Regions from separate parts of the Corynebacterium sp. UMB0012 genome, predicted to be linked through region 3. Evidence: riboswitches for the same ligand, from Rfam matches in the RefSeq annotation. Region 3 holds a riboswitch; each other region holds the start of a gene.
The links. Region 3 has a riboswitch for thiamine pyrophosphate ahead of thiM (hydroxyethylthiazole kinase). Riboswitches for the same ligand answer to the same signal wherever they lie in the genome.

Region 1 (3,274 bases), on a different contig from region 3:
ATCGAAACCGCGACCTTGACCGGCGCCCAGATGGTCGCCCTGGGTGAGCGCACCGCCGGCGTGATGGGCTCGGAAGAATTCCGCGATCGCATGGCCGAGATCGGCCGCGAGGTGGGCGAGAAGGCTTGGGCCATGCCGCTCCTGGAAGAACACGAAGAATCAGTGAAATCTGCCAGCGCCGATATCCGCAATATCAACGCCAAGCGTGAGGGCGGCATGGAATACGCCGGCACCTACCTCCAGCACTTCGTGGGCGAGGGAATCGAATGGGCCCATATCGATGTGGCTGGCCCTTCCTTCAACACCACGGGCGCTTATGGATACACCCCAAAGATGGGCACCGGCGTGCCCACCCGCACGGTGGTTGCCGCCTTGCGCGAGATTGCTGAATTAAAGTAGCACCACAACAGGCTTAGTGCGTTTAGAATCCTAGAAGCATGAAGCCTGCTTTAATCATCGTTGACGTGCAACATGACTTCTGCCCCGGCGGCGCCTTAGGCACCGAGCGGGGCAACGAGGTCGCTGTAAAAATCGCTACCCTGCAACGGGATTACGAAACCGTCGTAGCCACGCAGGATTGGCACATCGATCCGGGTTCTCACTTTTCTACGGACCCGGATTTTGTCGATTCTTGGCCGGTGCACTGCGTAGCCGAGTCCCACGGGGCAGCCATGCATGAGGCCATCGGGCCGGCGCAAGCCTACTTCCGCAAGGGCGAATACACCGCCGCCTATTCCGGATTCGAGGGCGCTGCGAACGGCACCTTGCTCGCCGACTGGTTGCGCGAGCGCCACATAGACGCCGTGGATATCGTGGGCATTGCCACCGATCACTGCGTGCGTGCCACGGCTGCCGACGCCCTTAAAGAGGGCTTTACCGTCCGAGTACTGCGTGAGTATTGCTCCCCAGTGGACGAAGCACGCGGCGAAGCCGCGTTGCAAGAGTTAGCCGCTGCCGGCGCCACCATCTGCTAAACACATGAAGACGCCTACGGCCCTCGAACCGAATCTGGTCCGAGGGCCGCTGGCGTCTCTCTACAAGGTGTTTCCATGTATCGGCTAATGCAGCCGCCCTCTGGAAACAGGAGGGGTTCTCTCTATCTCTCTCGCATGCGCTCTCTCAAACGCATGAATTAAGTATGGAATGCCGATATTGGATCCGGGTGTCAGGTACCTGAAAGTTTCCTGTTGAATTGTGCCACCAAGGCTCCTACTACCTCACCTCGACAAATACGTCTCCACCCAAATGGCGAAAGCTCTGCGCTATGCGAGACGATTGTTATAGGGTGATCTGCGTCCCCACGGGTGCCCGAGCACGGGCTGAGAGTGCGCTAAAGCTGCGCATAGACCGTTCGAACCTGTTTGGTTAATACCTACGAAGGAAGAGAGGAGCGCTTGCCATGACGGCTGCCCCAGAAAACCACCCTAAGCATTCCTATTCCCCCATTCACCACGACGGTCTAGAAGTTCCAGAGACCGAAATCCAACTGGATGATTCCCCACAAGGCCCCAATGAGCCCTTCCGCGTCTACCGCACGCGTGGGCCAGAATGCGCACCTGAAGTGGGGCTACCGGCCCTGCGCAGCGAGTGGATTAGCGAGCGCGGAGATACCAAAGAGTACGCCGGTCGCGGCCGCGAGCTGGCTGACGATGGACGTGCCGCACAGCGCCGCGGGGCGTCTTCCCAAGAGTGGAAAGGCTCTAAGCGCCCGCCGCTTAAGGCTCAGCCCGGGCGCCGCGTAACTCAAATGCACTACGCTCGCCAAGGAATCATCACCCGCGAAATGGAATTCGTAGCACTGCGTGAGCACTGCGATCCGGAATTCGTTCGCGCTGAGGTAGCTCGCGGCCGCGCCATTATCCCTAATAATGTCAACCACCCCGAGTCTGAGCCCATGATCATTGGGCGAAAATTTCTCACCAAAATCAACGCCAATATTGGTAACTCCGCGGTTACCTCCTCCATCGAGGAAGAAGTGTCCAAACTGCGCTGGGCTACCCAGTGGGGCGCGGACACCGTGATGGATCTTTCCACTGGTGACGATATCCACACCACCCGCGAGTGGATCCTCCGCAATTCCCCAGTTCCCATTGGCACCGTGCCCATTTACCAAGCATTGGAAAAGGTCAATGGCGTGGCAGAGGATCTGACCTGGGAAATCTTCCGCGATACCGTCATCGAGCAATGCGAACAGGGTGTGGACTATATGACCATTCACGCCGGTGTGCTCTTGGCGTATGTACCGCTAGCAAGCAATCGCGTGACCGGCATTGTCAGCCGTGGTGGCTCCATCATGGCGGGATGGTGCCTTGCTCACCACAAAGAGTCATTTCTGTACGAGCACTTCGATGAGCTATGCGAGATTTTCGCTCAATACGATGTTGCATTTTCGCTTGGCGACGGCCTGCGCCCCGGCAGCCTTGCCGATGCTAACGACGCCGCCCAATTTGCAGAGCTAAAGACTATCGGCGAACTTACCCGCCGCGCCTGGGAGTATGACGTCCAAGTCATGGTGGAAGGCCCCGGACACGTGCCTCTCAACATGATTCAAGAAAACAACGAACTCGAACAGGACTGGGCTTCAGATGCCCCCTTCTATACCCTCGGCCCTCTAGTTACCGATATCGCCCCTGGCTATGATCACATCACTTCCGCCATCGGTGCCGCCCATATCGCAATGGGTGGTACAGCCATGTTGTGCTATGTCACGCCGAAGGAGCACTTGGGACTGCCCAACCGCGATGATGTAAAAACTGGCGTCATTACCTATAAGATTGCGGCGCATTCAGCGGACGTGGCCAAGGGACATCCAGGCGCCCGCGCTTGGGACGATGCCATGAGCAAGGCCCGCTTTGAATTTCGCTGGAATGACCAATTTGCGCTCTCCCTCGACCCAGAGACCGCGCAGGCCTATCACGATGAAACGTTGCCTGCTGAGCCAGCAAAGACCGCACACTTTTGTTCCATGTGTGGGCCGAAGTTCTGCTCCATGCGCATTAGCCAAGACATCCGCGAGATGTTCGGCGGGCAAATGGCCGAGCTGGGCATGCCGACGCTGGGCGACCAGGTCCGTGCGGCAGCCCACGGCCCAGCACCACAGGAAGGTATGCAGGAAAAATCCGCCGAATTCCGCCGCAACGGGTCTCAAATTTATTTACGCGAGGATGCTGACCTAGCTTAGCTCTCGCCCTGTATCGGGATTTTCGCCGCGCTCAAATCGGGCGCGGCGTTGCCTTTGTTCTTCCCTTTTGCGCAAGATGCGCTGCCTTTCCAT
Region 2 (3,274 bases), on a different contig from region 3:
AGTGCGGCTTCGCGCTGCGCAAGCTCGGCCTCGCCAAGGCGGCGCGCCTGCGGCAGGCCAGAGACCTGGCGGCGCTGAGCCACCTCCGTGAAGGAAGTATCGGCCACGATGCGCCCGCGGTCCAGCTCCACTGCGCGGTCGAGTACGCCGTCCCACGCCGCGTGCTGGTGCTCTACCACCACGAGCGTCGCGCTGGTTTCTTCCACCAGCCTAGCCACGGCGCACACCACATCGCGTGCGCCGGCGGGGTCAAGGTTGGCCGTGGGTTCATCGAGAAGCACCACGCCCGCCCCCATAGCGATGACGCCGGCGAGCGCCAAGCGCTGCTTCTGCCCACCGGAGAGCCGCTCGGTGGGAAAATCCAGATCCACGAATGGACCCACCAGTTCCTTGGCTGCGGCCACACGGCGCCAGATTTCCTCGCGCGGATACGCCAGGTTCTCGCAGCCGAAAGCAATGTCATCGCCAACGCGCGCGGAGATCACCTGCGAATCCGGATCCTGAAGCACCAGCCCCACTGGGATGGTACGTCCGGGCTCCTCCACCATGCCGGTGGAATCTTCTAAGAGAATTTCACCAGTGCGGGTTCCTTCCTCATCGGAACCCAGCACTCCGGCCATCGCCGCAAGGAAGGTAGACTTTCCCGATCCAGAGTCGCCGCATAAAAGCACGCGTTCTCCCGGCTCGATGATCAGGTCAATATCGGATAGCGCCGGTTCGCTGCGTCCGGCATGAGTCCAGCCGAATCCTCGGGCTGTTATCTTGGTGGCGTTTCCCGCCAATGATGCACAATCAGACACGGACACAACACGCCCTAAGCGCGCTGTTCACGGCCTGCGGCAAAGCGATCCAGGGCACCGGTTTTAGCCAGGGCTTTCACCACGAAGAAACCCAGCGCACCGGCCAAGATAGCGCCGGAGATGTTCAGAGTCACAAAGTAGATGAGCTTGAACTCGAAGGAACGAGCCAGGTTGCCGGAGGTAAACAGCTCCAGGATGAAGGCACCCCAGCCAGCTGCCATGCCGGCCAGAATGGATACTCCCAGGCCAAACTTGCGGTACAGGAAGATGGCCAGGATGATTTCCACGCCAATGCCCTGTGCCAAGCCCGAGTACAGGGTGCTAGGGCCCCACTGGGAGCCCAGCATTGCAGAAACGGTTGCGGCAAGAACCTCCACATAGACAGCCGCACCTGGCTTGCGAATAATCAGACCACCAAGCACACCGCCAATAAGCCAGATACCCGTAGCGATACCGCCGAGGCCTGGAGTCACAGCGTCCATGGCCTCAAACCAGGCATAGCCCACTGCATTCCACCCCAAGAACACAAAGCCACAAGCCACGCCTAGAACGGACGCCACCACAATATCGACCACGCGCCAGTTCAGGCTGCGCTTCGGGGCAGCAGACGCACGTGTATTAGTAGTCAAAATTTCCTCCCTCTCGCCGGCATTATCCGGATCAGGTTCAACGGTTCACCGCGCATCTGGCGGCATCTCAGCCCGACACAGCTGCAAAACAGAGCAGCGCGCAAGCACCCGTGAAGTGTGCAGTTTTCAATAACTTAGGCCGCACTCCTTTAAAGGTGTCTGGCCAAAAGCTGCATTCATACTAGCAAAGCAGTCTAGCGGTGCTCCCTAGACATCGAAACAGCCCCGCCTTCCTATCGTTCAGGAAGGCGGGGCCATTTATTTCCCGCGTTAACGCAAATTGAACTGCACGTTAGAAGGTGAAGTCCTCATCCAGCGGGACGGAAGCGCCGGTGAATTCACCGAAGCCGTCATCGCCGTAGATGGAATCGCCGTAAGTCGGAATCGAGTATGCGGCGTTGCGCGCAGCCTCGGTCGGCTTGACGGAGATATTGCGGTAGCGGGAGATACCCGTACCGGCCGGGATGAGTTTACCGATGATGACGTTCTCCTTGAGGCCGATGAGCTTATCGGAGCGCTTGTTAATAGCGGCGTCGGTAAGCACGCGAGTGGTCTCCTGGAACGATGCAGCGGACAGCCAGGACTCGGTAGCCAAGGAAGCCTTGGTAATACCCATAATCTCCGAGCGCAGCTGAGCTGGCTCGCCGCCCTCTGCAACCTGGGCAGCATTGAGCTGCTTAGCCTCAGAGAGGTCAATGAGGTTACCCGGCAGCAAGTCCGTGGTACCGGCATCGATGACGGTGCCGCGGCGCAGCATCTGGCGGATGATGATCTCGATGTGCTTATCGTGGATAGCCACACCCTGGGTACGGTACACAGCCTGCACCTCGTTGATGAGGTGCTGCTCCACGCCACGGCGACCGAGGACCTCGAGCACGTCGTGCGGGTCAGCCGCACCACGCATGAGGCGGTCACCGGTCTCAACGTGGTCGCCGTCCTTGAGGGAACGCTCAATCATGGCGTCCGGGTTGGACTCCATCGGGCGACGAACCTGAGCCAGGCCCTGACGCTTGGAGAGCTTCTCGTAGACCACATCATCAGAGCCGTCATCCGGGGTGATGGTCAGGGTCCAGAAGTTGCCCTCATCGGACAGGGAGACGGTGCCGTCAACGGAAGCGATAGGAGCGCGGTTCTTCGGATTACGGGCCTCGAAGAGCTCCTGAACACGCGGCAGACCGCCGGTAATATCGCCACCGACACCACCCTGGTGGAACGTACGCATGGTCAGCTGGGTACCCGGCTCACCAATGGACTGCGCAGCCACGATGCCGACGGCCTCGCCGATATCGACAAGCTGGCCGGAAGCCATGGACTTGCCGTAGCACTTGGCACACACGCCAGCCGGGGTCTGGCAGGTCAGCACGGAGCGAACCTTGACCTCAGTAACCTTGGCATCCAGCAGCTTCTGGGTGAGCTCTTCGGTGAGGTCGGAGCCGGCCTCAGCCACGACTTCGCCGTTGGCGTCCTTGACATCGGTCGCGAGAACGCGGCCGGATGCAGAGGTCTCCCACAGCTCGGAGAGAACAACCTTGTCGCCAGACTCCTCGCCGATTGGGACGCGGACACCCTGGCGGGTGCCACAGTCTTCTTCGCGGACGATGACGTCCTGGGCCACGTCAACCAGACGGCGGGTGAGGTAGCCAGAGTCAGCGGTACGCAGCGCGGTATCGGCCAGGCCCTTACGGGAGCCGTGGGAGTTATTGAAGTACTCCAGCACGGACAGGCCTTCGCGGAAGGAGGTCTTAATCGGACGGGTGATGTAATCACCGTGCGAGTTCACAACCATGCCCTTCATACCGGCCAGCGTCCAGATCTGACGCATGTTACCGGCCGCACCAGACTTCA
Region 3 (3,274 bases):
CAGGACAACGTCCACTTCGTCAACGCTGAGGTAACTGATATCAACCTGGCGGATCAGACGGTGACCGCCGAGCAGGACGAGTTCTCCCGCACCTATGCTTATGACTCCCTGGTTGTCGCCGCAGGTTCCGGTCAGTCCTACTTTGGCAACGACCACTTCGCTGAATTCGCCCCAGGCATGAAGACCTTGGACGATGCTTTGGAGCTGCGCTCTCGCATCATCTCGGCGTTTGAAAAGGCTGAGCTTACCGACGACCCCGCAGAACGCGAGCGCCTGCTCACCTTCATCATCGTTGGTGCTGGCCCAACCGGCGTTGAGCTCACCGGCCAGATTGCCGAATTGGCAAACCGTACCCTCAACGATGTCTACTCCAACTACGGCACCACCTCTGCCAAGATTTACCTGCTCGATGGCGCCCCACAGGTACTGCCGCCATTTGGTAAGCGCCTAGGCCGCAAGGCTCAGCGCACCTTGGAAAAGGAAGGCGTACAGGTGCACCTGAACGCTATGGTGACCGATGTAACCGCGGACACCGTCACCTACAAGGACATGAAGACCGAGGAGGAGACCACCCTGACGGGTGCTACCAAGATCTGGTCTGCTGGTGTGGCCGCTTCCCCGCTGGGCAAGATGGTTGCAGAGCAGGCTGGCGTCGAGGCAGACCGCGCAGGTCGCGTCTCCGTGAACGAGGACCTGACCGTGGGCGAGCACAATAACGTCTACATGGTCGGTGACATGATCTCCCTCAACCGCCTGCCGGGTCTGGCACAGGTTGCAATCCAGGGCGGCGCGCACGTCGCTAAGCTCATTCAGGCCAAGGTGGACGAGGAATCTACCGCTAATGAGAAGGAAGCCTTCGACTACTTTGACAAGGGCTCCATGGCCATCGTCAAGCGCTTCAACGCCGTCGTTAAGCTGGGCAAGACCGAGTTCGGTGGCTTTGCCGGTTGGGTAGCATGGCTTGGCCTGCACCTGACCTACGTTATTGGTCTGCGCAGCCGCTTGGCCGTGCTGGTTAACTGGGCAACCAATATCCTCTCCCGCGATCGCGGCAATCTGGAGATCACCACCCAGCAGCGCATCGCACGCAATATCATTAACAAGAACGAGAAGTAATACCTCCTCGCTCGCATCGCCGCCCCACCTGCTGCAAAGCAGGCTCTGGGCGGCGATTTTTATTTTCCTGGGCGATCTGCTGCTAGCGCCGGCGATGCCACTGCTGGGGCGACCGAACGCCGATTTTCGCACATAGTTTCCGTGACCTTTGTTAGGCTAAGACACGCAACATGGGGTGCCGCACATGGTGCGGCTGAGAAATACCCATCGAACCTGCACTCAGTTAGAACTAGCGAAGGGATAGTTGTGGATTATGCTTTTCTGCGCGCACACGACGCTGTGCGCGAGTCCACGCCGCTTATTCAATGTTTGACCAATAGGGTCGTCAGTAACGTCACCGCCAATGCCCTGCTGGCCATCGGGGCTAGCCCGGCGATGGTCGATACGCCGGAGGAATCGCGCGAATTCGCGCAAGTAGCCAGCGGCGTACTCATCAATTGCGGCACGCCCAGCTCCGAGCAATACGGCGGCATGCGCGAGGCCATCGCTGGGGCGAGGTCCGCGCAAACCCCTTGGGTACTCGATCCGGTAGGCGCCGGCGGCCTGAGCCAACGCACCGAATTCATGCGCGAAGTGCTGCCACTTGGCCCGGGCGCAATTCGTGGCAACGCATCAGAAATCATCGCCCTCGCAGGTACCGGGCAGGGCGGCCGAGGCGTCGAATCTACCGATGGCGTGGAAGCCGCCTTGGACTCGGCAGTAGCACTTTCCCGGGATACCGGCGCCGTCGTGGCTATTTCCGGCCCGCGGGATCTTATCGTCCATGTCGGCGATACAACGCGTGCCGTCTACCTCGAATCGGGGCACCCGATGCTCCAGAACGTCATCGGTACGGGCTGCTCGCTTGGTGCTATCTGCGCCGCATATCTGGCAGCGTGGGAGGATCCTTTCGAAGCGATTATCGCCGCCCACGCGCACGTTGGCGCAGCAGGTAGCGTGGCCGCCGAAAAACACCACGCCCCCGGCTCCTTTGCCGTTGCTTGGCTGGATGCGCTCTACGATGTTCCGACCGCGGATATCGAGGGCCTGGTCAAGCTCACTGACCTAGAGGAGGTTTAAGTGTCTATTGACTGGACGCTCTACCTGGTCACCGATCCAGATCTGGCTGGCGGGCGAGACAACGTGGTCCCCATCGTGCAGGAGGCTGTACGCGGCGGTGTTACCGTTGTCCAGCTCCGGGACAAGGAAGCTAGCGATGAACAGATCGAGCGCACCGCACGCGAATTGCTTGACGTACTGGGCGATGTCCCGCTATTCATCAATGACCGCGTAGAGGTGGCAGCAAAGCTCGGCTGCCACCTGCACATTGGGCAGGATGATATGGCTTTTCGCGAGGCCCGAGAGAAGCTGGGTGAGGGACAGCTTATTGGCTTATCCATCGGCAGTAACGAGGAGCTTGCTGCTATTGCGGACGATGCGCGCCCAGACGTCATCGGCATCGGGCCCGTGCATTCGACTGCAACGAAGAAAAACGCCCCAGCCGGCATGGGTACGGCTGCGGCCGCAGCACTCGCTCACGCCGCATGTGAGCGTGGCATCGAGTCCGTCGCCATCGGCGGAATCAAGACCCATAATGCGCACGAGCTGGCGGGCAGCGAGTTTGCCGGAATCTGCGTAGTCAGCGACATCATGGCGGCCGAGGACCCCGCAGCAGCCGCCGCCCACCTTAAGGAGGCTTTCCATGGCTAAAGGCATCTATCCCCGAGTACTATCCATTGCCGGTACTGATCCCACCGGCGGAGCCGGCATTCAAGCCGATTTGAAATCCATCTCTGCCGCAGGCGGCTACGGTATGAGCGTCGTGACGGCGTTGGTGGCTCAAAACACTCAGGGTGTTCGCAGCGTCCACATACCACCGGTGGACTTTCTGCAGGAGCAGCTAGACTCCGTCATCGACGATGTGGAGATTGATGCGGTAAAGATTGGCATGCTTGCCGACGCCGCCATTACCGCCAAGGTCGCAGACTTCCTGCGGCGCCTGCCGGACGATGTCCCCGTGGTACTTGATCCGGTCATGGTGGCTACCAGCGGAGATCGCCTGCTGGAGAAGGAAGCAGAACAGGCCGTGCGCGATCTCTGCTCCCAGGTGGATCTCATCACCCCGAACTTGAAGGAATTGGCAGTCCTTACCCAGACGGACGAGGCGAGCGACCTAGAA

Region 1: linked by a shared signal. The riboswitch ahead of thiC (phosphomethylpyrimidine synthase ThiC) and the one ahead of thiM (hydroxyethylthiazole kinase) in region 3 are both predicted to bind thiamine pyrophosphate.
Region 2: linked by a shared signal. The riboswitch ahead of QP324_RS02160 (ECF transporter S component) and the one ahead of thiM (hydroxyethylthiazole kinase) in region 3 are both predicted to bind thiamine pyrophosphate.

The regions. Positions count from the first base shown of each region.
Region 1 covers NZ_JASOKQ010000007.1:12,620-15,893, reverse strand. The annotation lists gene QP324_RS04910 (leucyl aminopeptidase) at 1-399, shown strand, start outside; gene QP324_RS04905 (isochorismatase family protein) at 438-974, shown strand; TPP riboswitch at 1,291-1,401, shown strand; gene thiC (phosphomethylpyrimidine synthase ThiC) at 1,400-3,181, shown strand; gene QP324_RS04895 (oxidoreductase) at 3,173-3,274, opposite strand, start outside.
Region 2 covers NZ_JASOKQ010000003.1:22,918-26,191, reverse strand. The annotation lists gene QP324_RS02165 (ABC transporter ATP-binding protein) at 1-800, opposite strand, end outside; gene QP324_RS02160 (ECF transporter S component) at 815-1,429, opposite strand; TPP riboswitch at 1,419-1,551, opposite strand; gene QP324_RS02155 (DNA-directed RNA polymerase subunit beta') at 1,722-3,274, opposite strand, start outside.
Region 3 covers NZ_JASOKQ010000022.1:3,158-6,431, forward strand. The annotation lists gene QP324_RS09815 (NAD(P)/FAD-dependent oxidoreductase) at 1-1,116, shown strand, start outside; TPP riboswitch at 1,278-1,375, shown strand; gene thiM (hydroxyethylthiazole kinase) at 1,363-2,175, shown strand; gene thiE (thiamine phosphate synthase) at 2,176-2,805, shown strand; gene QP324_RS09830 (bifunctional hydroxymethylpyrimidine kinase/phosphomethylpyrimidine kinase) at 2,798-3,274, shown strand, end outside.